DNA from 4 places in the Streptomyces sp. NPDC034099 genome. Region 1 is predicted to be linked to each of the others. Evidence: riboswitches for the same ligand, from Rfam matches in the RefSeq annotation. Region 1 holds a riboswitch; each other region holds the start of a gene.
The links. A riboswitch is a leader RNA that binds a small molecule or an ion and turns the genes downstream of it on or off. The one in region 1 is predicted to bind cyclic di-AMP.
Positions count from the first base shown of each region.

Region 1 (7,279 bases):
TACCCCGCGGGACCGTATGCGCCGCCACCGGCCGCCCAGCACCCCGTCGCCCCGCCGCCGCACCACCCCGCCCCCGCCCGCATCGACCAGGTCCGCGCCGAACTCGACGAGCTCAGCGACTACCTGCGCCATCACGACGGCCGCGACGGCCACCACCAGGGCGGAAGGTGACCGTGGCGACGGGACGCGTCGTCGCCGGCCGGTACGAGCTGTCCACGCTCATCGGCCAGGGCGGCATGGGACAGGTCTGGACGGCCTACGACCGGCGCCTCGACCGGCGCGTGGCCGTGAAGCTGCTGCGCCCCGACAAGGTGGCCGGCCAGGAGGCCGACGAACTGCGCCGCCGGTTCGTGCGCGAGTGCCGGATCACCGCACAGGTCGACCACCCCGGCCTGGTCACCGTGCACGACGCGGGCAGCGAGGGCGAGGAGCTGTTCCTCGTCATGCAGTACGTCGACGGCGCCGACCTCTCCGACCACCTCGCCGAGCACGAGCCCTACCCGTGGCAGTGGGCCGTCGCGGTCGCCGCCCAGCTGTGCGCCGTACTGAGCGCCGTGCACGCCGTGCCGATCGTCCACCGCGACCTCAAGCCGCGCAACGTCATGGTCAAGCAGGACGGCACCGTCACCGTCCTCGACCTCGGCGTCGCCTCCGTCATGGACGCCGACACCACCCGCCTCACCCACACCGGCACCCCCATCGGCTCGCCCGCCTACATGGCGCCCGAGCAGGCCATGGGCGGCGCCGTCGGCCCGTACACCGACCTGTACGCACTCGGCGTACTGCTCCACGAACTGCTCAGCGGCGACGTCCCGTTCGCGGGCTCGACGGCCCTCGGCGTCCTCCACCGGCATCTGTACGAACCACCGCTGCCGGTGCGCCGCGTCCGCCCCGAGGTCCCCGAAGCCCTCGAAGCACTCGTCCTGCGCCTGCTCGCCAAGGACCCGCAGCACCGCCCCGACTCCGCCCAGGAGGTCTACGAGCATCTCGCGCTGCTGCTGCCCGCGCGCGGCATGCCCACCGGCGGCCCCCTCGACCCCACCCGCCCCTTCGTACGCCCGCACGCCCCCTGGCCCGACCGCGCCCGCACCCCCGCGCCGCAGCCCGCGCCCGTACCGGCCGCCGCCGACGCCGGGAAGCCGGACGTCGCCCGCGCCGTCGACGACGTCAAGCGCCTCCTCGGCGAGGGCCGCATCACCCAGGCCGTCGACATCCTCGGCGCGATCCTGCCCGCCGCCGCCGAACAGCACGGCGAACGCTCCCCGGTCGTGCGCACCCTGCGAAGGCAGTACGCGGCGACCCTCCTGGACGACGGCCAGTACCGGCGCGCCCTGCCCGAACTGCGCCGCCTCGCCGACGAACGCGCCGCCGAGGCCGGCCAGGCCGACCCGCAGTCCCTGCGCCACCGCTACGACGCCGCCCAGTGCCTGGAACAGCTCGGCGAACCCGCCGCCGCCCTCGCCGAGTACCGGGCCCTGCTGCCGTACTACGAGAACCAGTACGTCGCCGGAGACCCCGACCTCGCCCACGACGTCCGCCGCCGCATCGGCCACCTCCTGCTCGCCCTCGGCGACCGGGCCGCCGCCCACGACACGCTGGCCCGGCTGCTGCACGACGTGGAGCGCGTCCACGGCCCCGGCCACCCGCTCGCGGGCGACATCCGGCGCACCCTCCAGTGGCTCGGCCGGATGCGCGGCTGACACTGCCGGTGCGCGCGGGGGCGAGGCGGTGCCCGAAGTCCTGATGAATCGTTGGTCCAATGGGTTGGCCAGAGCCGGGCCACTGCCTAACATCGATCACCGCAAGACTTTGTGCACCGTCGCACAATCTCCAAACGGGAGGTTCCCTTGCACCGCCGCCGCCGTCGCCCCGCGCTTCTCCTCACCGCCGCGATCGCCGCAGCGGCACCCCTGCTCACCGCCTGCGGCAACGACGCGCATCCGGGCGCGGCGGCCGTCGTCGGCGACCAGCGGATCACCGTCGCCCAGCTGGAGACCCGCGTCGACGAGGTGCGCGAGGCACAGCGCGCCGCCGTCCCCGACGACACCCAGTACCAGCAGGTCGTCGCCCGGACCGGCACCCTCACCCGCGACACCCTGCACGGCATGGTCCTCGACCGGGTCCTGCACCGCGCCGCCCAGGACGCCGGAGTGACCGTCAGCCGCAAGGAAGTGCAGGGCATGCGCGGCGAGCTGGAGAAGCAGGCCGGCGGCCCCGAGCAGCTGGAGACGGCCTGGCTCCAGCAGTACGGCGTCGCCCCCGACCGCCTCGACGACAACCTCCTCGTCCAGATCGAGGCCCAGAAGCTCGCCCAGAGCCTCGGCACCGACACCAGCCGGCCCGAGTTCTGGCAGGCCCTGTCCGAGGCCTCCAAGAAGCTCGACGTCGACCTCAACCCGCGCTACGGCGCCTGGGACGTCCAGAAGAGCAGCCGCGTCGACACCCGGACGCCGTGGGTGCGGGAGATCACGGCGGCGGGGTCCCAGCAGCCGGCGTAGCCGCGCTGACCTGCGGCGATACGCCCCCCTGTGGACAACTCGGGGGGTGGTCGGCGGCGTGCGTTAGGTTCGGAGAGTGAACGCAACCACCGCCGGCGCGACCGCCCCCGACCAGGGCCGCATCGTCCTGCTCACCACCAGCCACCGCGTCGCCCCCGGCCTGCTGTCCTGGCCCGCCTGGCAGGCCCTGCGCACCGCCGACCGCGTCCTGTGCGCCGACGGAGCCCACCCGCAGCTGCCGTACCTGCGCGAGGCGGGCATCCGGGTCGACGAGGCGGCCCCGACCGCCGAGGAGCTGGTGGACGCCTGCGCCGGCGGCCGCACCGCGGTGGTCGTCGCGAGCGGCGAGGGCGACCCCGCGCTCACCGACGGCCTGGCCCGCCTCGCCGGCTCCGGCCGCGTCCCGATGCCCGACCTCGAACTGCTCCCCGCCTCCTACGACCTCCCGGGCGCCCGCCTCCTCGACCTCGTCCAGGTCATGGACCGCATCCGCCTCGAATGCCCCTGGTCCTCCCGCCGCACCCACGAGGGCCTGGCCAAGTACGCCATCGAGGAGGCGTACGAACTCGTCGAGGCCATCGAGGACGGCGACCGCGACGAGCTGCGGGAGGAGCTGGGCGACGTACTGCTCCAGGTCGTCTTCCACGCCCGTATCGCCGAGGAGGACCCCGACGCCCCGTTCTCCGTCGACGACGTGGCCGGCACCATCGTCGACAAGCTCATCCACCGCCACCCGCACGTCTTCGGCGACGAGACGGCCGACACCCCCGAGGAGGTCCGGGAGCACTGGCTGCGCACCAAGGCCGCCGAGAAGCAGCGCACCTCGGTCACCGAGGGCGTCCCCCTCGGCCAGCCCGGCCTCGCCCTCGCCGCCAAGCTCGTCTCCCGCGTCCGCACCGCGGGCCTCGACGTCCCGCTGCCCTCCGGCGACGGCATCGGCTACGAACTGCTCGCCCTCGCCGCCCGCGCCGAGTCCGAGGGCACCGACCCCGAGGCGGCCCTGAGAGCGGCGGCCCGCACGTACCGGGACGCGATCCGGGCGGTCGAGGGATGACCGGCCGCCCGCCCGTCCCCGGCCCTGCCTCCGGCCCCGCTCCCGAGCTGTTCACCTGGGAGTTCGCCAGCGACCCCTACCCGGCGTACGCCTGGCTGCGGGAACACGCCCCCGTGCACCGCACCCGGCTGCCCAGCGGGGTGGAGGCCTGGCTGGTCACCCGGTACGCCGACGCCAAGCAGGCCCTCGCCGACCCGCGGCTGTCCAAGAACCCGGCGCACCACGCCGAGCCCGCGCACGCCAAGGGCAAGACCGGCATTCCGGGGGAGCGGAAGGCCGAGCTGATGACCCATCTGCTGAACATCGACCCGCCCGACCACACCCGGCTGCGCCGACTGGTCAGCAAGGCGTTCACACCCCGCCGGGTGGCGGAGTTCGCGCCCCGGGTGCAGGAGCTGGCCGACGGCCTCATCGACCGGTTCGCCGCCACCGGCTCCGCCGACCTGATCCACGAGTTCGCCTTCCCCCTGCCCATCTACGCCATCTGCGACCTGCTCGGCGTCCCCCGCGAGGACCAGGACGACTTCCGGGACTGGGCGGGCATGATGATCCGTCACGGAGGCGGTCCGCGGGGCGGCGTCGCCCGGTCGGTGAAGAAGATGCGGGGCTATCTCGCCGACCTCATCCACCGCAAGCGCGCCGCGCTGCCGCCCGAGCCGGCCCCCGGCGAGGACCTCATCTCCGGCCTGATCCGCGCCTCCGACCACGGCGAGCACCTCACCGAGAACGAGGCCGCGGCCATGGCCTTCATCCTGCTCTTCGCAGGTTTCGAGACCACGGTCAACCTTGTGGGCAACGGCACGTACGCCCTGCTCACCCACCCCGAGCAGCGGGAGCGGCTGCAGACCTCCCTGGCCGCCGGGGAGCGTGGCCTGCTGGAGACCGGCGTCGAGGAACTCCTGCGGTATGACGGCCCGGTGGAGCTGGCCACCTGGCGCTTCGCCACCCGGCCGCTGACCATCGGCGGCGAGGACGTCGCGGCCGGCGACCCCGTCCTCGTCGTCCTCGCCGCCGCCGACCGGGACCCGGAGCGGTTCACCGACCCCGACACCCTCGACCTCGCCCGCCGCGACAGCCAGCACCTCGGGTACGGCCACGGCATCCACTACTGCCTCGGCGCCCCGCTCGCCCGGCTGGAGGGGCAGACCGCGCTGGCCACGCTCCTCACCCGGCTGCCGGACCTCCGCCTCGCCGCGGACCCGGCCGAACTCCGCTGGCGCGGCGGCCTCATCATGCGAGGTCTGCGCACCTTGCCGGTGGCGTTCACGCCGTTCGCGTCATCGGCCGGCAACGGTCCGTCGACGACGCAAAAGTGACACGCGCTCAACTCTGTGATCTTCACGTGATCTGCGCGGCATGAACTTGTGACAAGCGATGATCTCCCTATACGTTCACGGATCAACGTGGTGTCGAGCGTCATCCGCCACGTGGTCCCCGTCGTCTTGTGAAAGGTCGTCGCATGCTCTCCGGGAACGGTCGTCACCGCCGCCCCCGCCAGGCACCCGCTCTGGTCGTCGCCGCCGGAGTGACCGGCTCCGCCATCGCGATCCCGCTGCTCGGCGCCACCGGCGCCCACGCGGCCGACTCGGCGTCCTGGGACCAGGTGGCCGAGTGCGAGACCGGCGGCGCCTGGAGCCAGAACAGCGGCAACGGCTACTACGGCGGCCTGCAGCTGTCCCAGGATGCCTGGGAGCAGTACGGCGGCCTGGACTACGCCCCCAGTGCCGACCGGGCCAGTCGCTCCCAGCAGATAAGAATCGCCGAGAAGATACACGCGGACCAGGGCATCGCCGCCTGGCCGACCTGCGGTCTCCTCGCCGGACTGGGCAACGGCTCCGGGGTCACGGGCGGCGGCTCGGACACGGCCGGTGACGGGGCGTCGGAGGGTACGGGCACTTCGGAGGGGACGGATACCACCAAGTCGTCCGAATCGCCCACGGCAACCGAAACGCCCGAGTCGTCCGGGTCATCCGGCTCGACCGACTCGTCCGGATCGGCCGGGGTGGCGGAGTCGCCTTCCGAAGCGTCCTCTTCGTCCCCTTCGCCCTCTTCTTCGGAGTCGTCTGACGCCTCGTCCGACGGTTCGGGCGGTACTTCGGGCGACTCGTCCGGCGACGCCGGCCAATCCGCCAAGTCGGACACTTCGCCCGATTCTGACCGTTCCGCCAGCGCCGAACCACGGGAAACCGAGGGCTCGTCCGGCGCCGGCCGGCACCGCGGCGACAGTGCGGAGGAGGGTGCCGCGAAGGAGAGCCTCACGGACACGGCGACGGGGCGGCACGCCTCGCGCGACGGTGGCACGCGGGACGCCGGTGGCGGCCGTTACGTCGTGCGCACCGGCGACAGTCTGTGGGCCATCGCCGACTCCCTTGAGGTCGACGGCGGGTGGCATGCGCTCTACGCCGACAACGAGGCGGTCGTCGGTACCGACCCCGACCACATCCTGCCCGGTCAGACGCTCACGGTCACGGGCGAATCGGGCGAAAAGTAGGGGGAGTTCACGTCACGGTTAGAGATCTTATGTCCCTTTTGGATATCGTGAGAGATAGGTCTCAGAAGCCGTGATCGTCTTTGAAAATCCGCGGAGCGCGTGTCTACGGTCATGACCGCTCGCCACCGCGGGCCCCGACAGCCGCAACGCCGAATCCTGCCAGCGGCCGTACGGGAACAGTCGTCGCGTCAAGCGCCGAAGGCAGGAGCGGGGGACCCAAGGTAAGCGCCGCACCGGGCAGTTGAGCCGGAGTGGCTAGGGGTGAAGCCGAGTTCCGCGAGGAACCCGGCCGGGCAACTCAACCGGCCCGAACCCGACAGCTCACCTCGCAGGCGTCGGTGAGGGGATCAACCATGCTGTTTTCCGGCAAGGGCAAGCACCGTCGTCCGTCCAAGGCCACCCGTGTCATCGCCGTCGCCGGTGTCACCGGTGCCGCCGTCGCCGCCCCGCTGATGGCGGCCGGCAACGCCTCCGCCGCCACCGCGTCCGAGTGGGACGCCGTCGCCCAGTGCGAGTCCGGCGGCAACTGGTCCATCAACACCGGCAACGGTTACTACGGCGGTCTGCAGTTCTCCGCCTCCACCTGGGCCGCCTACGGCGGTACGCAGTACGCCTCCACCGCCGACCAGGCGAGCAAGTCCCAGCAGATCCAGATCGCCGAGAAGGTGCTCGCGGGCCAGGGCAAGGGTGCCTGGCCGGTCTGCGGCACCGGCCTGTCGGGCGCCGCGTACACCGGTGGCGGCTCGCAGGACAGCGGTTCCGGCAGCTCCGAGAGCTCGCAGAGCCAGAGCAGCGGTTCCACCGCCGAGCGCTCCACCGAGCAGAAGGCCTCCCGGTCCTCCGAGCGTCCGGCCGCGGAGCCGAAGGCCGAGAAGCCCGAGAAGACCGAGAAGAAGACCGTCACCACCCCGACCGGCAAGAAGGTCGAGAAGGGCGACGGCGAGTACAAGGTCGTCAAGGGCGACACCCTCAGCTCGATCGCCCAGGAGCACGAGGTCAAGGGCGGCTGGGCGAAGCTGTTCAAGCTGAACGACGACATCGTCGACGACGCCGACCTGATCTACCCGGGCCAGCAGCTGCACCTCAAGTAAGCGGCGGCGGCTCCCGCGACTCCCGCCCCGGTGCGTGTTCCCCCGTACGCACCGGGGCGGGATTTTTCACGTCCCGCGTCCGCCGGGGCCCGCCCACGGTTCCGTCCCGGTTTCCGGAAACGTCTTTGTTCCGTTCGGAAACAAT
Region 1 is NZ_JBVISR010000015.1:105,384-112,662, forward strand. It holds gene ACZ56V_RS33050 (hypothetical protein) at 1-171, shown strand, start outside; gene pkaE (serine/threonine protein kinase PkaE) at 210-1,700, shown strand; gene ACZ56V_RS33060 (SurA N-terminal domain-containing protein) at 1,848-2,498, shown strand; gene ACZ56V_RS33065 (nucleoside triphosphate pyrophosphohydrolase) at 2,575-3,552, shown strand; gene ACZ56V_RS33070 (cytochrome P450 family protein) at 3,549-4,868, shown strand; gene ACZ56V_RS33075 (transglycosylase family protein) at 5,012-6,043, shown strand; cyclic di-AMP (ydaO/yuaA leader) riboswitch at 6,227-6,393, shown strand; gene rpfA (resuscitation-promoting factor protein RpfA) at 6,397-7,134, shown strand.

Region 2 (7,279 bases), on a different contig from region 1:
GCGGGAAGGACGAGAGCCGCTCGAACTCGGGTTCCTCGGGGGAGCGGGACGCCTCGCACTCGGCCCGGACGATGCGCTTGACCGCGTCCAGGACCTGGGTGCGGGTGGCGTCGTCGTACGTGCGGACGTTGATCTCGAGGACGGCCCGGTCGGGGATGACGTTGGGGCCGCTGCCCGCGTGGATGCTGCCCACGGTCACCACGGCGGGCGTGGTGGCGGCCAGTTCCCGGGAGACGACGGTCTGGAGGCGTACGACGATCGAGGCCGCGATCACCACGGGGTCGACCGACGCCTGGGGCGCCGAGCCGTGCGCGCCCCGGCCGTGGACGGTGACGCGGAAGCTGTCCGCGGCGGACAGGAAGGAGCCCGCACGGGTGCCGACGTAACCGGCGGGGTACGGCAGGACGTGCTGGGCGAGCACCACCTCGGGGCGGGGCGACGTGTCGGTGAGTCCGTCCTCGACCATGGCCGCGGCCCCCGCGCCGTTCTCCTCCGAGGGCTGGAAGAGCGCCACGAAGGTCCCACGCCAGGCGTCCCGGTGCTCGGCCATCAGCCGCGCGCACCCGATCAGGCAGGTCACATGCACGTCGTGGCCGCAGGCGTGCATCACCGGCTGTTCCCGGGCGTCCTCGTCGGTCACCGTCTCGGTGGAGGCGTACGGGAGACCGGTCCGCTCCCGCACCGGGAGGGCGTCCATGTCGGCGCGGGCCATGACGACCGGGCCGTCCCCGTTCGCGAGGACCCCGATCACGCCGGTGCCGCCGACGCCCTCGGTGACGTCGTAGCCGCTCTGCCGCAGGGCGTCCGCCGCCTTCTTCGCCGTACGGTGCTCGCGCAGGCCGAGTTCGGGGTGCCGGTGCAGGTCCCGGTAGAGGTCCTCCAGGCCGGGACGGACGGCGTCGAGGCCGGCCAGGACGGCCCGGGCGGTGCCACTCATCGAAGCTGCTCCATGCCATCGAGGCTACTGACGGTCCCGGGTTCGGCCACCGGACGGACGCGTCTCGGGGGGTTCGGGCGCGTTGAGGCCGAAGTGCAGTCCGAGCATGCGGATCAGGAAGCAGACCGCCGCCGCCCCGAGCGCCGCCGGGAGGCCGTACAGCCCCGCCTCGGTGGTCGCGACCGTCACCGCCGCGCCCGCCAGGGCGGGGAGGGCGTACAGGCCGGTGCGCAGCACCGTCGGGATCCGGCCGACGAGGAGGTCGCGGATCGTCCCTCCGCCCACCGCGGTGATCACGCCCAGCAGCATCGCGGGTACGACGCCCAGCCCGGCGTCCAGGGCCTTGCTCGCGCCGATCACCGCGAAGGTGCTCAGACCGACCGCGTCGAGCACGGTGATGGCCGGTTCGAGTCGGCGCAGGTGCCTGCTGACGGCGAAGGCGATCAGGCCACCCACGGCGGCCAGCGTGTAGTAACGCCAGTCGAGGAGCGTGGCGGGCGGCAGCGAGTCGATCAGGACATCACGGATGAATCCGCCACCCAGCGCGGTGATCATCCCGAGCACCACCACGCCGACCACGTCCAGCCGCGCGGCACGCACCGCGGTCAGTGCCCCGTTCAGCCCGAACGCGAACGTGCCGGTGAGATCCAGCGCGAGCAGCGGCGCGGGTTCGGTGCTCATGCGGCGCCGGGTACCCCGGTGCCGGGTCGGTCAGCCGGAGGGGCTCGTCCCCGTCGGCCGCGGCGTCCGCGCCACGCCGAAGGACCCCTCGCCGGCCATGTCCGACAATGGCGGCACTCCACGCCCAGCCCGTCCGTCCGTCCGTCCGTACACCGGAGTGCCGCCCATGCCCCTCCCCCACGTCCTCCTCTCCGCCGCCGTCTCCCTGGACGGCTACCTGGACGACACCGGCCCAGACCGGCTCCTCCTGTCGAGCCCCGCCGACTTCGACCGGGTCGACGAGGTGCGGGCCTCCGTGGACGCGATCCTGGTCGGGGCCGGGACGATCCGGGCCGACAATCCGCGGCTGCTGGTGAACTCGGCCGAGCGGCGGGCGGCCCGCACCGCGGCCGGAAGGGCGGAGTACCCGCTCAAGGTCACCGTCAGCGGCGGCGGCGAGCTGGACCCGGCGGCGCGGTTCTGGCACACGGGCGGGGAGAAGCTGCTGCTGACCACGGACGACGGTGCCCGGCGGGCCCGCGCGCTCGGGATCGGTGCCGATGTCGTGCCGCTGGGCCCGGTGCTCGACTGGCGTGCGGCGCTGGAGTACCTGCACGACCGGCGCGGGGTGCGGCGGCTCATGGTCGAAGGGGGCGGGACCGTGCACACCCAGCTGCTCCAGCAGGAGCTCGCCGACGAGCTGCACCTCGTCCTCGCGCCCCTCCTGGTCGGGGACCCCGCCGCGCCCCGGCTGTTCGGACCCGGCGCCTACCGGGGCGGGCGGCTCGCGCTGGTCGAGACGCGGCGGATCGAGGACGTCGTACTGATGCGGTACCGGCCCACCGCCCCCGGCACCGGCGACCGGGTCGCCGCCGCCGACCGGCACTGGCTGGCGCTCGCCTGCGAGCTGGCCGAGCTGTGTCCGCCGTCGGACACCGCCTTCAGCGTGGGGGCGGTCGTGGTCGCCGCCGACGGGAGCGAGCTGGCGCGGGGGTACTCCCGGGAGGGCGGTGATCCGGTCGTGCACGCCGAGGAGGCCGCGCTCGCCAAGGTCGGTCCCGCCGACCGGCGGCTCGCGGGCGCCACCGTGTACAGCAGCCTGGAGCCCTGTGCCCGCCGCGCCTCCCGGCCCGCCCCCTGCGCCCGGCTGATCCTCGACGCCGGGGTGCGCCGGGTCGTCACGGCCTGGCGGGAGCCGGACACCTTCGTGGCGGGGGCGGACGGGAGCGGGGTGCTCGCCGCGGGGGGAGCCGCCGTCGTCGTACTGGCCGAGTACGCGGAGCGGGCGAAGGCGCCGAACCGCCATCTGGAGGGGTAGGGAGCCGGGCGGGAGACACCGATGTGCATTCCGGTCCCCGGATGACGTACAGTGGTGAACACAACGACGCGGGGTGGAGCAGCTCGGTAGCTCGCTGGGCTCATAACCCAGAGGTCGCAGGTTCAAATCCTGTCCCCGCTACTGAAGGCCGAGGGCCGGAATCCGAAAGGGTTCCGGCCCTCGGTGCGTCTCACCATGGCGCTCCGTGTCATCCGGTCGGCCCCTCACCGCTCGCCGCCCGCCCCCGCTCCCGGAAACCTGGAGACCGGGACGGCAAGCGGCGCGGACGTGCGGGGCGGCGGGAGACGAGTGGTGCGGCCAGGTGACGTGGACGACGAGGGAGCGTACGCCAGAGCCGGCGGCCGGCTCCCCGGCGATCCCGTGCCCGACCCGGGCCTCGGCGACGAGCCGCGGCCCCTCACGGCCCCGGCCCCACCGCCGCGCCGGCGGACCGGGTACGGGCGCACCTTCGTGCACGCGCTCCCCGTGCTGCTGATCGTCGTCGCCATCCTGTACGACATCTTCACCCCGAGGTACTTCACCGCCGGTCCCCTCTACACGGCCGCGCCCCTGATCGCCGCCCCCCTCTACTCACGGCGCGGCACGGCGCTCACCGGCGTCGCCGTGGTCGCCGCGGTCATCGGGCTGCAACTCGGCAAGGGCGTCATCCACTACGTCGACTCCCTCACCGAGCTGATCACCATCGCGACGGTCGCCGCGCTCGCCGTCCTCGTGAACGGCATGGTCCGGCGCAGCAGCGAGCGCCTCGTCTCCGTCCGCGAGATCGCCGAGGCCGCCCAGCGCGCCGTGCTGCCCCAGCCCGCCGAGCGGATCGCGGGCTTCGAGGTCGCCGTCTGCTACGAGGCCGCGCAGGCGGACGCCTTCATCGGCGGCGACCTGTACGCGGTGCAGGACAGCGCCCGCGGTGTCCGGCTCATCGTCGGGGACGTGCGCGGCAAGGGCATGGGCGCGGTGGCCGCCGTCGCCGTCGTGATCGGTGCCTTCCGGGAGGCCGCCGAGCAGGAGGCGACCCTGGAGGCGGTGGCGCAGCGGCTGGAGCGGGCGCTGGCGCGCGAGGGCACCCGGCGCGACGGACTGGACGCCTTCGAGGGCTTCACCACCGCCGTACTCGCCGAAGTCCCGCACGGCGGGGGGACGGTCCGCATCGTCAACCGCGGTCATCCGCCGCCCCTGCTGCTCTACGCCGACGGCACCCTCGGCCCGCTGCCCGCCCGCGAGCCGGCGCTGCCGCTCGGCATGGGAGAGCTGGGCGTGTGGCCCGACCGGGCGGAGGAGGTGGCCTTTCCCGGCGGGGCCACGCTGCTGCTCTACACCGACGGACTGACCGAAGCCCGGGACGCGCAGGGCGAGTTCTACGATCCGCAGGCCCGGCTGGCCGGCCGGGTCTTCCGGCATCCGGCGACCCTGCTCGACACCCTCGCCGAGGAGGTGCGCAGGCACTCCGGGGGCGGCATGGCGGACGACATGGCGCTGCTCGCCGTACGGAGGCCCCGGCGCGGTGATCATGATCATTGTCACGAGCCGTGACAGTGCGAACCCCCTCCGCATAACAACTGATGCACCGTCAGAACAACGTGGCGTGAAAGGGAATACTGAGACGGGGTCAACTCGCCCGGTTTTCACCGATCGTGAGGCGTACGTCCCGGCCGTTTCCGTTAACGATCAAGAGGAACGGCTTGGAAACAGAGCCCCGCGTCTATTAACGTTCGATAACGCAGCGCGGTCGTCCCAGCCGTCACAGAAGGCGGCTCCGTGCGCACGCGCCGAATCCCGCAAGGGAACCGGGGAACCACCACATTGGGGTGAATCGGGCGTATGTCGCCGTGTCCGCACGGTCGGCGCACACCCGTAGGAGACCTTCCTGCTCCGAACCCGTCAGCTAACCCGGTAGGCGGAAGGAAGGAAAGGAGTACGCCCACGTGGCGTCCAACCGGCCTGCCCCCGAGGCCCCGTTCGTGCCCGCCGGGCACGACACCGACACCTTCGGCTACGACGCCCCCCGCGCCGAAGAGGGTCCCTGGGAGGAGTGGAATCCCACCGCGGAATCCATCCGCCCCGTACGCGGCCGGCACCGCGTCGCCAAGCAGCGCGGCGGGCTCGCCCGCAGCTCCACCGTCCTCGGCGTCGGGGTCATAGCCGCCGTCGGCGCGGGCGGTATGGCCAGCGCGCAGACCGGCAAGCCGCCGGTGTCCATCGCCATGCCGGACCTGCCGAACGTCGGCTCGCTCCTGCCCGGAGACGACGAGGCGTCGGAGCCCGAGGGTTCCGTCACCCCGCTCAGCGGCGTCACCCAGGCCGTCGCCGCCGACAGCGCGGAGGGCGCCGGCGCCGCCGACGCCGGTGAGTCGCTGCGGGCCCGGATCATGGCGCAGGCCGAGCAGCAGCAGGCGCAGGTCGAGACGAAGGCCGCCGCCGAGGCACGGGCCGCCGCCGAGAAGAAGGCCGCGGAAGCCGCCGCCAAGGCGGAGAAGGAAGCCCAGGAGAAGGCCGCCGCCGCCAAGAAGAAGGCGGAGGAGGAGGCCGCGAAGAAGGCCGAGGCCGAGCGGCTCGCGAAGCTGGCCAAGCAGTACACGCTGCCGACCTCCTCGTACACGATCTCCTCCACGTTCAACCAGGCCGGCTCGCTGTGGGCCTCCGGCCACCACACCGGCCTCGACTTCGCCGCCCCCACGGGCACGCTGCTCAAGGCGGTGCACAGCGGCACGATCACGTCGGCCGGCTGGGACGGCTCGTACGGCTACAAGACCGTGCTCACCCTCGACGACGGCACCGAACTCTGGTACGCGCACCAGTCGTCCATCAACGTCAGCGTCGGCCAGAAGGTCACCACCGGTGACGTCATCGGCCGCGTCGGCGCCACCGGCAACGTCACCGGCGCCCACCTCCACCTGGAGGTCCACACCGCCGGCGGCTCGGGCATCGACCCGATGGCCTGGCTCCAGAGCAAGGGGCTCACGCCCTGATCCGCTCCGCCCCCTGATCCATCCCGCTGATCCTCCGGCGGTCCTGACGGCAACCCCCCGACGTCAGGACTGCCGGTTTGCGGGATTTTTGCGTGTATGCCGGAATGGCCTGCCGCGGTGCGGTCGTTGACGCCTTACATGACTTCTCTGCGCACACTCGGTTCCTCCGACCTCAAGGTCTTCCCCCTCGCCCTGGGCGGCAACGTCTTCGGCTGGACCGCCGACCGGGACCGGTCCTTCGCCGTCCTGGACGCCTACACGGCGGCCGGAGGCAATTTCGTCGACACCGCCGACTCCTACTCCGCCTGGGTCGACGGCAACAGCGGCGGCGAGTCCGAGACCGTCCTCGGCCAGTGGTTCGCGGCCCGCGGCAACCGTGACGACGTCGTCCTCGCCACCAAGGTCAGCCAGCACCCCGAGTACCCGGGGCTGTCCGCCGCGAACATCAAGGCCGCGGCCGACGCCTCGCTGCGCCGCCTGGGCACCGACCACATCGACCTCTACTACACCCACTTCGACAAGCCCGAGGTGCCGGTCGAGGAGATCATCGGCGCGCTCGACGAGCTGGTGAAGGCCGGCAAGGTGCGGCACATCGCCGCCTCCAACATCTCCGCCGAGCGGCTCGCGGCGTCCCTGGAGTTCTCCGACCGCGAGGGCCTCGCCCGGTACGTCGCCCTCCAGCCGCACTACAACCTGGTCTCCCGCGACACCTACGAGGGCGAGCTGCGCGACCTCGCCGAGCAGGCCGGTCTCGCCGCCGTGCCGTACTACGCCCTCGCGGCCGGCTTCCTCACCGGCAAGTACCGGCCGGGCACCGCCGTGGACAGCCCGCGGGCGGGCGGTGCGGCCAAGCACCTGGAGACCGAACGGGGGCGCCGGGTGCTGGCCGCCCTGGACGAGATCGCCGAGGCCCACGACGCTCCCGTCGCCACGGTGGCGCTCGCCTGGCTGGCCGCCCAGCCGACGGTGGCGGCGCCGATCGCGTCCGCGCGCACGGTGGAGCAGCTGCCGGCCCTGCTGGGCGTGGCCGAGCTGAGCCTGACGGAGGACGAGGTCGGGCGGCTGACGCGGGCGTCCGCCTGAGCGGACGGACGGCGCGGACCTACGGCCGGTGCGGGCCGGGTGGCGCGTACGGGGCGTACGGGGGGTGCGGCCCGTACGGGACGAGAGGCGCCTGCGGTCCGTAGGGGGTGTGGGGCGGGTACGGGATGTGCGGGGCGTACGGAGCGGGCGCGGTCCGGGGGGCGTACCCGGGGTGCCCCCCGCCGTACGGGTACACCCACGGCGGCACCGGTCGCGGCACGGGCGGCGGCGGGGCCGTGGCCCGGGCCGCGTAGTCCAGCGCCGGGCGGGCCACGTCCCGCAGGTGCCACAGGGCCT
Region 2 is NZ_JBVISR010000023.1:38,043-45,321, forward strand. It holds gene ACZ56V_RS37530 (M20 family metallopeptidase) at 1-937, opposite strand, end outside; gene ACZ56V_RS37535 (trimeric intracellular cation channel family protein) at 962-1,618, opposite strand; gene ACZ56V_RS37540 (dihydrofolate reductase family protein) at 1,785-2,915, shown strand; tRNA gene ACZ56V_RS37545 (tRNA-Met) at 2,983-3,056, shown strand; gene ACZ56V_RS37550 (PP2C family protein-serine/threonine phosphatase) at 3,228-4,463, shown strand; cyclic di-AMP (ydaO/yuaA leader) riboswitch at 4,688-4,845, shown strand; gene ACZ56V_RS37555 (M23 family metallopeptidase) at 4,856-5,899, shown strand; gene ACZ56V_RS37560 (aldo/keto reductase) at 6,038-6,982, shown strand; gene ACZ56V_RS37565 (PrsW family intramembrane metalloprotease) at 7,002-7,279, opposite strand, start outside.
Region 2: linked by a shared signal. The riboswitch ahead of ACZ56V_RS37555 (M23 family metallopeptidase) and the one ahead of rpfA (resuscitation-promoting factor protein RpfA) in region 1 are both predicted to bind cyclic di-AMP.

Region 3 (7,279 bases), on a different contig from region 1:
CCAGGACGGTGCCGGCCGCGGCGGTCAGCGCGGCCACCGCCAGTTCGAACCGCTCGGCGACCTCGTCGGGGTCGGTGCCGGGCCGGAGGATGTCGTTGCCGCCGGCCGCGAACGAGACCAGGTCCGGGGCGAGTCGTACGACCCGCGGGACCTGTTCCGCCACGATCTGGTCGAGGAGCCTGCCGCGCACGGCGAGGTTCGTGTACGTGAAGTCGCCCTCGGGGCGCCGGTCCGCGAGCAGTACGGCGAGCCGGTCGGCCCAGCCGAGGAACGCCCCGTCGGGGCCGGGATCGCCGACGCCCTCGGTGAAGCTGTCCCCCACCGCCACGTACGACCCGATCACTGCTCTGCTGTCACTCTTCGAATCGTCTGCCACATCGGCCCATGATTCACCTTGGAATGTGACCTACGCGACCGTAGGAAGGGGTTGACGGTCGGTGAGAAAGGCCACGCCTAAAGTGTTCGTCAATTCCGGAATACGGCGGAGGTCGGACACATCCACGGCCCGTACAGCCATGGCCGGATACGCCGAAGGCCGGACCCGGGGATCGGGGTCCGACCTTCGGGGCGCGGGGGCTGCGCGGAACCGGTCGTCAGACGGAGACGCCGTGCGAGCGCAGGAACGCGATCGGGTCGATGTCCGAGCCGTAGTCCGGCGTGGTGCGGATCTCGAAGTGCAGGTGCGGTCCGGTCACGTTGCCGGTGGCGCCCGAGAGGCCGACCTGCTGACCCGCCGTCACCGACTGACCGGCGGAGACGGAGAGCGAGGAGAGGTGGGCGTACTGGGCGTAGTGGCCGTCGGCGAGCTGGATGACGACCTGGTTGCCGTACGCGCCGCCCCAGCCGGCGGAGACGACGGTACCCGCGCCGACGGCCTTCAGCGAGGTGCCGGTCGGGACGACGAAGTCGGTGCCGGTGTGGTAGCCGCTGGACCACATGCTGCCGGACTGGTGGTACGGGGTGCCGACGGTGCCGCCCTCGACGGGGGAGGTGTAGCCGCTGGTGGTGCCCGCGGACTGGGTGCCGGTGTTCGAGGAGTCCGAGGAGGAGGCGGCCTTCTCGGCGTCCGTCGACTTCTGGGCCGGCTTCTCGGCGGCGGGCTTCTCGGCGGACTTCTGCGCGGGCTTCTGGGACTGCGCGGAGGACGGCGCCGACGACTTGGCGGCGTGGCCGCCGATCGAGAGCTTCAGACCGGGGTGGATCAGCGACGGGTCGGAACCGACGGCCTCGCGGTTGTCCGCGTAGAGCTTCTTCCAGCCGCCGTCGACGTGCTGCTCGTCGGCGATCTTCGAAAGGTAGTCACCGCTCTTCACGGTGTACGTCCGGGAATCCGAGTTCTTCTCGGCGCCGCTCGCGGCGGCCTTCTTGGCCGACGTCGGAACGGCCTGCACGGCCTGCTCGGAAACGGAGTGCGCGGGGGCGGCGTTGGCGGCGGCGGCGCCCATCAGCGGGAGCGCGAGCGCGGCGCCACCGGTTCCGGCGACGGCGATGGTGCGGGTCAGGCGCATGGCCCTGGTACGGCGGTGCTTACCCTTCGCGGGCATGGCGAATTCCTCTCCGGCGCCTGCGAGGTGAGCTGTCGGGTGCGGGCTGGAGATGCCCGGCCGCGTCGGAACGCGGCTTTACCCCAAGCCGTTCCGGGAACCGGAACAGGCAGTTCTACCTGTGGGTCCCCCGCTCCTGCCGTGTACGGGTGGTCGATGAGTGCGGGCTCCGGTCGGCGGCAGGATTAGGCGTCCGCCCGGATCGGTGGTGAACGTAAGGGACCAGGACGCACCGGGACAAGCGAGGGTTTCCCGCGACCGGCGTTCCGATTGATCCTTTACGGGAATGACCGGTAACCCTGCGTCGATTTCCGTCGCGTCGTTTTCCTGAAAGGCCCTTGGAATGCAGCCCAATTACGTGAACATGACGGGCCACGCACGGTCACGGATATGACGCTGCTCACGCGCTCCTCACGCACGCTCCGCCATTTCAGGGCCAGTTGTTATTAAGGCGCCAATTCGGACAGAAGGCTCTTATCGGCTCGCAATATCCCTCGGAGCACGATTTCACGCACGGGGGATGCCGTATCGTCGGGTCGTGCCCGCCGGCGAGCAGCGGCGGCGGGGTGGAGTGGGAGGAGCCCCCGTGACGCAGCAGGTCCCGTCGACCGAACCCGAGCTGACCGGTGTGCGCAACTTCCGGGACGTGGGCGGACTGCCGACCGTGGACGGGCGGCGGGTACGGCAGGGGGTGCTGTTCCGCAGCGGTCACCTGGCGCACGCCACCGGTGAGGACGCCGCGTTCCTGGCCTCCCTGGGCCTGCACACGGTCTTCGACTTCCGCAACGCGGCCGACCAGAAGCTCGACGGCCCGGACGTCGACCTGCCGGGCGTGCGCAATGTGAACCTGCCGCTGAGCGATCCGGCCGACGGCGCCGAGTTCTGGAAGATGGTCCGGGACGGAGACCTCGACCAGCTGCGCGAGATCCTCGCCGACGGCAAGGGCGCCGACCGGATGATCGGCTCCTACCGCTCGATCGTCACGGAGCGCACGGCGGAGCACTCCCGGATCCTGCACGCGCTCGCCGAGGACAGCGTCCCCGCGCTGATGCACTGCGCGGCCGGAAAGGACCGTGCGGGTCTGTCCATCGCCGTCACCCTGCTCGCCCTGGGCGTCGAGCGCGAGGCCGTCGTCGAGGACTACCTGAAGTCGAACGCCGCGCACCGCCGCTACAAGGTGCGCCGCAGCGGCTCCGCCGCCTCGGCCTACTCCCCCGAGGTCATGGAGCTGCTCAGCCCCCTGTTCGACGCGCGCGCCGAGTACCTGGCGGCGGCCTTCGAGACCATCGAGGAGACGTGGGGCGGCGTCGACGCGTACCTGGAGAAGGGCCTGCGGCTCACGCCCGGGACCCGGGAGCGGCTGCGCGAGCGGATGCTGGACTGAGCCGGGTCACCCGCTCGCGGACGGCGCTACTTGGCGCCCACCTCGAACAGCAGGTAGAGGAAGCCGCCGAAGACGTGCCCCAGGGCGATGTAGACGAGCAGTCGCACCCACAGGGCGCGCGGGAACTTCTCCTGCATGGTGCTCATGGCGTCTCTCCAGGGTTCGGGCCGGGGGCCGGGCCGAGGCACAGCGCGGCCGTCGGGCTCTGCAGCAGGGTGTGGACGAAGAGCAGCTCGACCCCGTCGGGGTCCTGCGCGGCGATCCGGTGCGGGGTCGTCGAGTCGAAGTGGGCGCTGTCCCCCGCGGTGAGCCGGTGCTCGGTGTCGCCGAGGCGCAGTCGCAGCCGGCCCCTGAGGACGTGGAGCCACTCCTCACCGGGGTGCACGCGCACGACGTCGCCCTCGGAGCCGTACGGCACCAGGACGCGCAGGGCGTGCATGCCGCGGCCCGGCGCCCCGGCCCGGTAGTACGTCCAGCCGCCCGCGCTCGTGGGCTCCATGTCGGCGGCGCGCACCACGGCGTCCCGGTCGGCGGCCGTCTCCCCCAGCAGCTCGGCGACGGTCGTACCGTAGACGCGGGCGAGGGAGAGCAGCATCGGCAGCGAGGGCTGGCGCTGCCCGGTCTCCAGGCGGGACAGGTGGGCGGGCGAGAGCCCTGCGGCGCGGGCCGCGGCCTCCAGGGTGAGGGCGGCCCGCCGCCGCAGCTCACGCAGCTGAGGTGCGACGGCGGTGACCGGCCCTTCGGCGGGGCCGGTCTCGGAGGGACTCATGCCTCCATTCAGCCCGATTCTTGCCCGCTGGGCAAATTTCTTGCCTCATAGGCAAAAGTTCCCAAAGTCCCTCTCAGCGGTTGGCCACCGCCTGCTTGACCAGGGTCTTCCCGAAGTCCCACATCAGGCCGCCGCCGTTGTGCGCGTCCTCCATCACCTCCGTGAAGGCGTCGACGAACCGGTCGGCGTCGGCGGTGTCGATGATCAGCGGTGGGATCAGCTTGATCACCTCCAGGTGGTCGCCGGACACCTGGGTCAGGATCCGGTGCCGCTGCAGCAGCGGCACGACCACCATCTGCGCGAACAGTCCCTTCCGCGCGGCCTGGAGCATCGTCCAGCGGCTGCGCAGCTTCAGGGACCGGGGCCGGCCGAACTCGATGCCGATCATCAGCCCGCGGCCCCGGACGTCGGCGAGCATTTCGTAGCGGTCCACCAGTTCCGCCAGCCGGGACTTCAGCCGCTCCCCCACCGCGGCCGCGTTCGCGACGATCTCCTCGTTCTCCATCACCGACAGCACCGCGAGCCCGGCGGCCATGGCCTGCGCGTTGGACCCGAAGCTCGCCGAGTGGACCTGCACGCGGTCCATCGAGGAGTACACCTTCTGGAAGATCCAGTCCTTGCCCAGGGTGGCCCCCACCGGCACGTACCCGCCGGACAGCGCCTTGGCGACGCAGACCAGGTCGGGTTCGACGCCGTCCGAGTGCTGGTAGGCGTAGAACCTGCCGGTCCGGCCGAGGCCCGTCTGCACCTCGTCGGCGATGAGGAGCGCCTTGTGCCGGCGCAGCAGCTCCTGCGCGGCGAGCAGGTAGCCGGGCGGGGCCTCGTGCACGCCCTTGCCCTGGACCGGCTCCACGATCAGGGCGGCCACGTCGCCCTTCCTCAGCTCGCGCGCCAGGGCGTCCAGGTCGCCGAGCGGGACGGCGGTGTCGGGCAGCAGGGGTGCGAAGCCCTTGCGGAAGCCGTCCTCGCCGTTGACGGAGAGCGAGCCGGTGGTGAGTCCGTGGAAGGCGTGCGTGCAGTACAGGATCCGCTGCCGGCCGGTCGCGTACCGGGCGAACTTCAGGGCGGTCTCGACGGCCTCGGTGCCGCTGTTGCCGAAGAAGACGCGGTCCAGGTGGGGGCTGTAGGAGAGCAGCTTCTCGGCCAGCAGTCCGGGCAGCGGCGGGCAGTCGAAGCGGGTCAGGTCGGCGAGCGAGGCGTCGAGGACGTCGTGCAGCGCCTTGCGGACGACGGGGTGGTGGCGGCCCAGGCCCATGACCGCGAACCCGGCGAGCATGTCCAGGTAGTCGTTGCCGTCCGCGTCCCAGAAGTGCGCGCCCTCGGCCCGCTCGTAGACCTTGTCGAAGCCGATGGTGTGCAGCATGCGCGGCAGCTGGTGGTTGAGGTGCCTGGCGTGCAGCTCGTACCGCTCGGCCCCGCGCTCGGCCAAGAGCGCGGCGAGGTCGAACTCCTTGGTCATTCAGTTCTCTCCTTGCGCTGGCATGACGATCCGTCCGTCGCCGGACTGTTCCACTGCCGGCCCGCCCGCCCCTTCGGCGAGGGCCAGGCTCGCGGCGATCCGGCCGGCGACGTCGACCGGGGTGAGGCCGATGTCCGCGAGCACTTCGGCGCGTTTGGCGTGCGCGAGGAACTGCTCGGGGATGCCGAAGCGGCGCACGGGGACGTCGACCTCGGCGTCGCCGAGCGCCAGGGCCACCGCGGAACCGACCCCGGCGGCACGGCTGTTGTCCTCGACGACGGCCACCAGCCGGTGCCGGGCCGCGAGGGGCGCGAGCGCCGGGTCGACGGGCTTGACCCAGCGGGGGTCGACGACGGTGCAGCCGATGCCGCGGGCCTCCAGGAGGTCGGCGGCCCCGAGGCAGACGGGCGCCATCACGCCCACGGACACGAGGAGCACCTCGGGCCGGTCCGCGGTGTGCAGGACGTCCAGACCGCCGATCCGGTCGACGGCGGGTACGGCGGGGCCGGCGGACTCCTTCGGGAAGCGCAGCAGCGTCGGCGCGTCGTCCACGGCGACCGCCTCGCGCAGCTGGGCGCGCAGCTGGTCGGCGTCGCGCGGCGCGGCGATGCGCAGCCCGGGGACGACCTGGAGGACGGACATGTCCCACATGCCGTTGTGCGAGGCCCCGTCGACGCCGGTGACGCCGGCCCGGTCCAGGACGAAGGTGACGCCGCAGCGGTGCAGCGCCACGTCCATCAGGAGCTGGTCGAAGGCGCGGTTGAGGAAGGTGGCGTAGACGGCGACGACCGGGTGCAGTCCGCCGGTGGCGAGACCGGCGGCGGACACGGCGGCGTGCTGCTCGGCGATGCCGACGTCCCAGACCCGGTCGGGGAAGCGCGCGGCGAACGGCGCCAGGCCGACCGGGTGCAGCATGGCCGCGGTGATCGCGACCACGTCCTCGCGCTCCTCGCCGATCCGGACGATCTCCTCACCGAACACCGAGGTCCAGGACGGCCCGCCGGCCGGGCTCAGCGGCTCGCAGGTGAGCGGGTCCATCACGCCGACGGTGTGGAAGTGGTCCTCCTCGTCGCGCAGGGCGGGTTCGTAGCCGCGGCCCTTCTCGGTGAGGCAGTGCACCAGTACCGGACCGTGGAAGCGTTTGGCACGGCGCAGCGCCGACTCGACGGCGCCGATGTCGTGCCCGTCGATCGGGCCGAGGTACTTCAGCCCGAGGTCCTCGAAGAGGCCCTGCGGCGCGAAGGCGTCCTTGAAGCCCTTCTTGGCGCCGTGCAGGGCCTCGTAGACGGTGTTGCCGACCACGGGCGTGCGCTGGAGCACGTCCTTGCCCCAGGCCAGGGCCCGCTCGTAGCCGTCGGTGGTGCGCAGGGTCGCCAGGTGGTTGGCGAGGCCGCCGATGGTCGGCGCGTACGAGCGTTCGTTGTCGTTGACGACGATGATCAGCGGCCGGTCCCTGGCCGCCGCGATGTTGTTCAGCGCCTCCCAGGCCATGCCGCCGGTGAGCGCGCCGTCCCCGATCACGGCCACGACGTGGCTGCGCTCCCCCCGCACCTGCCGCGCCTTGGCGAGGCCGTCGGCCCAGCCGAGGACGGTGGAGGCGTGGCTGTTCTCGATGACGTCGTGCTCGGACTCCTCGCGCGAGGGGTAGCCGGACAGGCCGCCCTTGCCGCGCAGCTTGGAGAAGTCCTGACGGCCGGTCAGGAGTTTGTGTACGTAGCTCTGGTGGCCGGTGTCCCACAGGATGCGGTCGTCCGGCGACTCGAAGACCCGGTGCAGGGCGACGGTGAGTTCCACCACGCCGAGGTTGGGTCCGAGGTGACCGCCGGTGCGGGCGACCGCGTGCACCAGGAAGTCACGTATCTCGTCGGACAGTTCACCGAGTTCCGCCTCGGACAGCGCTTTCAGGTCGCGTGGTCCCCGGATGTTCTCCAGAATCGTCACGCTCGGGCCCCCTTCGGTCCGCGTTTCAGCTCACGGTGACGGCCGGCTCCCCCGACGCGCCGTCCTTCTCCATCTGCTCGGCGATCCTCATCGCCTCCTCGATGAGGGTCTCCACGATCTTCGACTCGGGGACGGTCTTGACGACCTCGCCCTTGACGAAGATCTGCCCCTTGCCGTTGCCG
Region 3 is NZ_JBVISR010000006.1:353-7,631, reverse strand. It holds gene ACZ56V_RS18780 (SGNH/GDSL hydrolase family protein) at 1-343, opposite strand, end outside; gene ACZ56V_RS18775 (M23 family metallopeptidase) at 594-1,544, opposite strand; cyclic di-AMP (ydaO/yuaA leader) riboswitch at 1,547-1,706, opposite strand; gene ACZ56V_RS18770 (tyrosine-protein phosphatase) at 2,131-2,928, shown strand; gene ACZ56V_RS18765 (DUF6126 family protein) at 2,955-3,074, opposite strand; gene ACZ56V_RS18760 (helix-turn-helix domain-containing protein) at 3,071-3,697, opposite strand; gene ACZ56V_RS18755 (aspartate aminotransferase family protein) at 3,771-5,156, opposite strand; gene dxs (1-deoxy-D-xylulose-5-phosphate synthase) at 5,157-7,097, opposite strand; partial or broken gene ACZ56V_RS18745 (flavodoxin-dependent (E)-4-hydroxy-3-methylbut-2-enyl-diphosphate synthase) at 7,123-7,279, opposite strand, start outside.
Region 3: linked by a shared signal. The riboswitch ahead of ACZ56V_RS18775 (M23 family metallopeptidase) and the one ahead of rpfA (resuscitation-promoting factor protein RpfA) in region 1 are both predicted to bind cyclic di-AMP.

Region 4 (7,279 bases), on a different contig from region 1:
ACCTCGTTGGTGACGCGGCCGTGTTCGTGCAGGGTCTCCGCGAGGCCCATCAGCCGGTCGAGCCCGTGGGCGTACTTGCGGGCCACGACCACGGTGCCGATCCCGGGCCGGCGGGCCACGAGCCCTTCGGCGCGCAGCAGGTCGAGCGCCAGGCGGACGGTGTTGCGGGTGGTGTCGTAGTCGGCGGCGAGGGTGTCCTCGTGAGGGAGAGTGCCGTCGGGGAAGGCGTCGTCGAGGAGCTGGCGGCGGAGCAGGTCGGCCAGTTGACGGGCCCGGTCGGCGCGCAGCCGACGCCGCGTGCGGTGGGCGGCGACGGTGGTCGCGCCCTGGCCGGCGTGGTCTCGGATGCGTGCGGTGGGCGGCATGGCTGGAACCATACCTATCCAGTGGGATTAGTGGTGTTGCTGGAATGTTGCGCCACCTGGGGCTCCGCCGGTTGTGGGGGTGAGCTGGGGTTTCCGTCCAGGGCGGGGGAGTTCTGCCACCGTGGCTCTCACCGGGGCGCCGGGTGCGGGGGTGGGTGTCCGCGGCTGCGGGGTTACGCCAAGGCCGTCAGACCCGGGGCGAAGGTGATCAGGAGGGGGAGGAGCGGGACCAGGGCCGCTGTCGCCGTGGTCAGGGCGCGGTGGCGGCGGGGCAGACGGGGCCGGGGCTCCAGGAGGCGGTCGACCCGTTCGCCGAGGAGCCGGTGGCTGGAGGCGCAGGACAGGACCCCGCGGTGCTGGTTCAGCTCGATCAGGGCCAGCGCGGTGGTCAGGTGGCCGCAGCGCCGGGAGGCGGTGTCGTCGGCCGAGAGCTCGACCAGGCGGTGGGTCTGGTCGCAGAAGTGGGCGAAGAGCGGAACACTCGGGAAGCCGGTGGCCAGGGCGGTCGACAGGTGCAGCAGCCAGTCGTGGCGGGCCCGGGCGTGACCGCGCTCGTGGGTGAGGACGGCGTCCAGCTGGTGGTCGGTGAGGCGGTGCAGGGCGCCGGTGGTGACGATCAGCTGCGGCGGGCTGCCGGGCATCCACCAGGCGTCCGGGTACTCGTCCTCCAGGACCAGCAGCGGTCCGCGGGCGGCGGGGAGCCCGGCGGGCAGGTCGGGGGCGCGCTCGCGCAGATGGGCGCGGGACCGGGCGCGCCGGCGGCGGGCCTCGACGAGTTCACGCGCGAGCATCGCGGTCGTCCAGGCGGCGCCGGCCGCCAGCAGCAGGGTGAGGAGGGCCGCCCAGACCGGGCCGGCGGAGAGGTTGTACGCCGCGGTCACCGCGGGCGGCGCCGGTGCGAAGAGCTGGGCGCGGACGGTCCCGAAGACCGCCGCGGCACCGAGAACCAGTGCCGTCAGACAGCACAGCAGCACGGTGGCGACCAGGCACTGCCACACCCACAGGCCGACCACGGGGTCCCGCTCGGGCCACGCGGAACGGGTCAGCGCGCGCGGCACCGGCACCGCGGCGGTCACGGCGACGACGAACAGCAGGAGCAGGCAGACGGTCATGCCACTGGCTCCGGATCCTGGTCGAAGGATGGGCGGCTCTGGCTGTACAGGGGCTGTGCTGGACCGGGCCGTGCGCGGACACCGCCCGACGCCAGTATGACGGGGCCGGGCGGTGCGAGTCAGGTGTCGGCGGGCACCGGTTCCGGAATGCGTGCCCCCACCGACCGGTCGGAGGGAGCCTCCCGGCCGCACGAACCGCCGCACGGACCGCCGCACGGACCGCCGCACGGACCGCCGCACGCGCCGCCGGGGGCCGTCCCGGGCCCGGTCAGACGTCCCGGCCGACCACCCGCCCGGTCACCTCTCCCAGCCCCACCCGGACCCCGTCAGGACCCGGGGCCCAGGCCGAGAGGGTCACCACGTCCCCGTCCTCCAGGAACGTCCGCTTGCCGTCGGGCAGTTCCAGCGGGTCGCGGCCGTTCCAGGTCAGTTCGAGCAGCGACCCCCGCTCCCGCTCGGTCGGCCCGCTCACCGTGCCCGAGCCGTAGAGGTCGCCGGTGCGCAGCGAGGCGCCGTTGACCGTCATGTGGGCCAACTGCTGGGCGGCCGTCCAGTACATGGTGGAGAACGGCGGCTCGGAGACGACGTGGCCGTTGAGGGCGACGGAGATCCGCAGGTCGTAGCCGCCGGGGCCGTCCTGGTCGTCGTGGGTGTCGTCCAGGTAGGGCAGCAGCTCGTGCGTGCGCTCGGGCGGCGCCACCCGTGCCTCCTCCAGCGCGTCCAGCGGGGTGATCCACGCCGACACCGACGTGGCGAAGGACTTGCCGAGGAACGGGCCGAGGGGCACGTACTCCCAGGCCTGGACGTCCCGCGCGGACCAGTCGTTGAGCAGGCAGAGCCCGAAGACGTGCTCGCGGAAGTCGCCGAGCGCCACCGGGCTGCCCGGTTCGGACGGCACACCCACGACGAAGCCGACCTCGGCCTCGATGTCGAGGCGGACGGACGGGCCGAAGACGGGAGCGGCGTCGGCCGGTGCCTTGCGCTGCCCCGACGGGCGTACGACGTCCGTGCCGGACACGACGACCGTGCCGGAGCGGCCGTGGTAGCCGATCGGCAGGTGCTTCCAGTTCGGGGTGAGGGAGTCGGCGGCGTCGGGGCGGAAGATCCGGCCGACGTTGCGGGCGTGGTTCTCGGAGGCGTAGAAGTCGACGTAGTCGGCGACCTCGAAGGGCAGGTGCAGGGTCACCGACGACAGCGGATGGAAGAGCGGCTCCAGAACCTCGCGGTGGGAGGGGACCGTCACCCACGCCGTCAGCGCGCGCCGCACGTCCGACCACGCCGTCCGCCCGGCCGCCAGCAGCGGGTTGAGGGTGGGCCGCGCGAGCAGGGACGCGTACGGCGAGCCGAGAGCGTGGGCCGCCGCGCCCGCGTCGAGGACGTGGTCGCCGAGCCGGACGCCCACCGTCCGGTCGCGCGAGCCGGGGATCGAGAACACGCCGTACGGAAGGTTGTGCGGACCGAAGGGGTCGCCCTCGGGGACATCGAAGGGGGGCATCAGGTGCTGCCTCGCTTTCGTGCTCGCCATGTGCGCCGTGCGCGCCGTGTCTGCGTGGTCGGGCCACACGTTACGGCTGACCCACCGGTCTTGGGCAGTGCGACCGAAGGCGGCGGCGCCCGGGACGGGATCTTGACGTGGTGGTGTGAACAGGGTGACCCCCGACGGGTGCCGGGAGGGACGGCGTACCCCACGGGGCAGCGGGCCATGCTGTTGCCAACCGGTGCACAGACCCCTCAACCGGCCTTAGCCGATGATCTGTCAGATTTCGGACACGATCGGGCGTCCCCGTGCATCCTCGTTCCGCTTCGAACGCACTCGCTACGCCCTCGTTCGGAAGCGGTCACGAGTGAGTCGGAGGAGTGCGGTGTCCGTATTCTCTGATCATGGACCGCACCGCATATTCACTCGTCGCCACCGACCTGGACGGCACGCTGCTCCGCGGCGACGACACCGTCTCCGACCGGTCGCTGGCCGCGCTGGCGCGGGTCGCCGGGGCGGGTGCGCGGCACCTGGTCGTGACGGGGCGGCCGGCCCCCCGGGTGCGCCCCCTGCTCGACCGGCTCGGCCGCGCGGGACTCGCGGTGTGCGGGCAGGGCGCGCAGGTGTACGACGCCGGGGCGCACCGGATGCTGTGGTCGGTCACCCTGGACCGGGAGCTGGCCGAGACCGCGCTCGGCAAGATCGAGGCCGAGGTGGGTCAGGTGCACGCCGCCGTCGACCAGGACGGCGTCGACGGGCTGACGCTCATCGAACCGGGCTACCTGATGCCCCACCCGACGCTGCCCGCGGTGCGCGTCGAGCGGCGCGAGCAGCTGTGGTCCACGCCGATCAGCAAGGTGCTGCTGCGCCACCCCGAGCTGACCGACGACGAACTGGCGACGACGGCGCGCGCGGTGGTCGGTTCCCTCGCGACGGTCACCATGTCCGGGCCCGGCACCGTGGAGCTGCAGCCCTGCGGCATCACCAAGGCGACCGGCCTGGCGCTGGCCGCCGAGCACCTGGGCCTCGACCGGCGGCGGACGATCGCCTTCGGGGACATGCCCAACGACATCCCGATGTTCCACTGGGCGGCCCACGGCGTCGCCATGGCCGGTGCCCATCCCGAACTCAAGGCGGTGGCGGACGAGGTCACCACGACGAACGAGGACGACGGCGTGGCCGTCGTCCTCGAGCGGATCTTCGGTACCTCTTAGGCGAGGCTCAGGCGGCGTACGGCTCAGTACGCGCTGAAGACGTTGTCCATCGAGCCGTAGCGGTCGGCCGCGTAGTTGCAGGCGGCGGTGATGTTGGCGACCGGGTCGTACGGGTCCCAGGAGGTGCCGGGCACGTGGTACGCCTGGAAGGTCGGGTCGATCACCTGGAGCAGCCCCTTGGACGGGGTGCCGTTGACGGCGTTGATGTCCCAGTTGTTGATGGCGAGCGGGTTGCCGGAGGACTCCCGCATGATGTTGCGGTGAATGCCCTCGTAGGTCCCGGGGATGCCGTGCTGGGCCATGATGTCGAGTGACTCGCGGATCCAGCCGTCGAGGTTGTCCGGGTACGTCGTGGCCGCCGTGGTGGCGGTCGTGGCGGCGGCCGGGGTGGCCGCGGATGCGGTGGCGGCGCCGATGAGCGGCAGCGCGAGCACCGCGGCACCGGTGCCGGCCACCGCGAGCTTGCGGGCGAGGCGGCCGGTGCGGGCGTGACGGTTCTGACCGTTGGCAGACATGTGTCCCTCTCCTTACGCCTACGAGGTGAGCTGTCGGGTTCGGGCGGGGAGGTGCCCGGCCGCGCCCTCGACGGGTACGGCTTCACCCCGAGCCGCTCCGGTGGTGACCGGTGCGGCGACTTACCTGGGTCCCCCGCTCCTGCCGGCGAGTTTGTTGGGTGGATGACTGTGCGACGGGCGGTGGCAGGATTCGGCGTCCGCCCGACAGGCCGGGAACGTATGCGAGAGCACATGTCCGGAACAAGTGCAGGAATCACCCCAAGTGCCTGTTGACCTTGGTCTGAGGTGTTTGAGGGTCTTGATCCTTTGCTGTTGCCAAGTCCCAACTGGCTTGCGGGGCAAAGGGAGGGCACAGGTTCGGGCGGGGTTGCCTGCGGCCGGTCCGGAGTGAGCCAACTCACTGGCCTCAACAAGCGCGGCAAAACGGGCATTCAACTCAACCGTGCGCCAACCGGCCGCCGGTGGGGAGGGCTTCGGGTGTCGAGCGGCGGGAGGAGGGAAGCGGGAGGGGGTGGGTGGCCGGGGAGGTGTCTGCCGCGCCCGTCGGACGGGCGTGCGCGGACCGGTGCGGACGGGTGTGGGTGGACCGGCGTGGGTGGGCGGGTGTGGACCGGTGCGGGCGCGTGTGTCGATTGGGTGACGTTCTCGAAGTGCGGGCCGTTGGGAGGAGTGGTGGGATCTTCGGTGGCGGCTTCCGGCCCGTTCGCCCGCCGGGTCCGGCTCATCTCCTCTGGCGACATCAATCAAAATCTGCTCATATCACCTGATCAAAAACATACCGTTCATGATCCGATACCGACCGGCCTGTAACGGTGGGCGCTAGCGGTGATCGAAACGTGACCGGATACGCTGACTTGAGTGGTGGCAGCGACCTATCGACAAACCAGGTAATCGCCAGTAGACACCAGCAGACAGGAGACCCCTCGTGACCGTCGTCGGGCCGTTCGGGCTGAGCGTGCGGGACCAGGCTCTGGAAGCCGATGTCCAGGCCGGATTGGTTGCTGTCGAGGAAGGGTTGCTTGAGGCAACCAAAAGCGAGGTGCCGTTCATCACGGAGGCCGCCCAGCACCTGGTGCGGGCCGGCGGGAAACGGTTCCGTCCGCTGCTGGTGATGCTCTCGGCCCAGTTCGGCGACCCCTATGCCCCCGGGATCGTGCCCTCGGCCGTGGTGGTGGAGCTGACCCACCTCGCCACGCTGTACCACGACGACGTGATGGACGAGGCCGCCGTGCGGCGCGGGGTGCCCAGCGCGAACACCCGCTGGGGCAACTCGGTCGCGGTCCTCACCGGCGACTTCCTGTTCGCCCGCGCCTCGCAGATCCTCGCCGACCTCGGCCCCGAGGCGGTCCGCGTCCAGGCCCTCGCGTTCGAGCGACTGGTCACCGGTCAGATCCTGGAGACGGCCGGTCCGCAGGACGGCCGCGACCCGGTCGACCACTACCTGGACGTACTGGGCGGCAAGACGGGCTCGCTGGTGGCCGTCTCCTGCCGGTTCGGCGCGATGATGTCCGGTGCCGACGAGACGGTGGTGGACGTGCTGACCCAGTACGGCGAGCGGCTCGGCGTCGCCTTCCAGCTCGCGGACGACGTCCTGGACATCGCCTCCGACTCCGACGAGTCCGGCAAGACGCCCGGCACCGACCTGCGCGAGGGCATCCCCACCCTGCCCGTGCTGCGGCTGCGCGAGCGGGCGGCCCGGCTGGGGCTCGCCGAGGACATCGCGCTGTGCGAGCTGCTCGACTCCGACCTGAGCGACGACGCGCGGCACGCCGAGGCGCTGCGCCTGCTGCGCGCCCACCCCGCGCTGGAGCAGGCCCGCAAGGACACCGTCCGGTACGCCAAGGACGCCCGGGCCGCGCTGGCCCCGCTGCGGGAGTGCGACGCGAAGGCCGCGCTGATCGAGCTGTGCGACGCGGTGGTCCACCGGGCCGGCTGACCACTCCGCGGTCCGTTGCGCGCCGTCCCTCGCCTGCCGCCTGGCGCGTGTCTCCTGCCGCCTGGCGTGTGTCTCCTGTCGTGCGTCACCCGCCGCGTCCTGGCCGTGACGTGCGTCACGCGCGGGACCGCTCGCTGCCGGGTGGCGTACAGCCGCCCCTACGGGCCGGGGGAGCCGTCACCCCTCCGTGTCATCCCGCAGGAGTAGGCGGAGTTGAGCCCGCGGTCTGACGCTTGTGCTCCGGTGATTTGGTCAGATGGACACCACGGAAAACACCAATCCTCACCGATTCGGGTGAGAATGGCGGCTCACGGGTGAACGAGTGCGAGGTCGCGAGACAGCCGCCGCCGACGACGGAGGTAGGGCACACATGGCACCGATCGATTCCGACGACAACACGACCGCCGGGGAGGGCGAGGAGCTGCGGGCCGGACGGCGCAAGGCCGCACGGTACGTCGTCCCGGTCGCGGTGATGGGAGTGGCGGCCGCGACGATCGGGCTCGTCCCCGCGCTCGCCGACTCCGGCGACCCCGACCTGCCGAAGGTCACGGCGGAGCAGCTCATAGAGAAGATCGCCAAGTCGGACGTCCAGCAGCTGTCCGGCACCGTGCGCATCAACACCGACCTGGGTCTGCCGGACCTTGGCGGGCTGGAGAGCGG
Region 4 is NZ_JBVISR010000001.1:824,161-831,439, reverse strand. It holds gene ACZ56V_RS03905 (GntR family transcriptional regulator) at 1-365, opposite strand, end outside; gene ACZ56V_RS03900 (M56 family metallopeptidase) at 539-1,477, opposite strand; gene fahA (fumarylacetoacetase) at 1,746-2,972, opposite strand; gene ACZ56V_RS03890 (HAD family hydrolase) at 3,359-4,168, shown strand; gene ACZ56V_RS03885 (transglycosylase SLT domain-containing protein) at 4,192-4,683, opposite strand; cyclic di-AMP (ydaO/yuaA leader) riboswitch at 4,685-4,841, opposite strand; gene ACZ56V_RS03880 (polyprenyl synthetase family protein) at 5,609-6,619, shown strand; gene ACZ56V_RS03875 (LolA family protein) at 6,990-7,279, shown strand, end outside.
Region 4: linked by a shared signal. The riboswitch ahead of ACZ56V_RS03885 (transglycosylase SLT domain-containing protein) and the one ahead of rpfA (resuscitation-promoting factor protein RpfA) in region 1 are both predicted to bind cyclic di-AMP.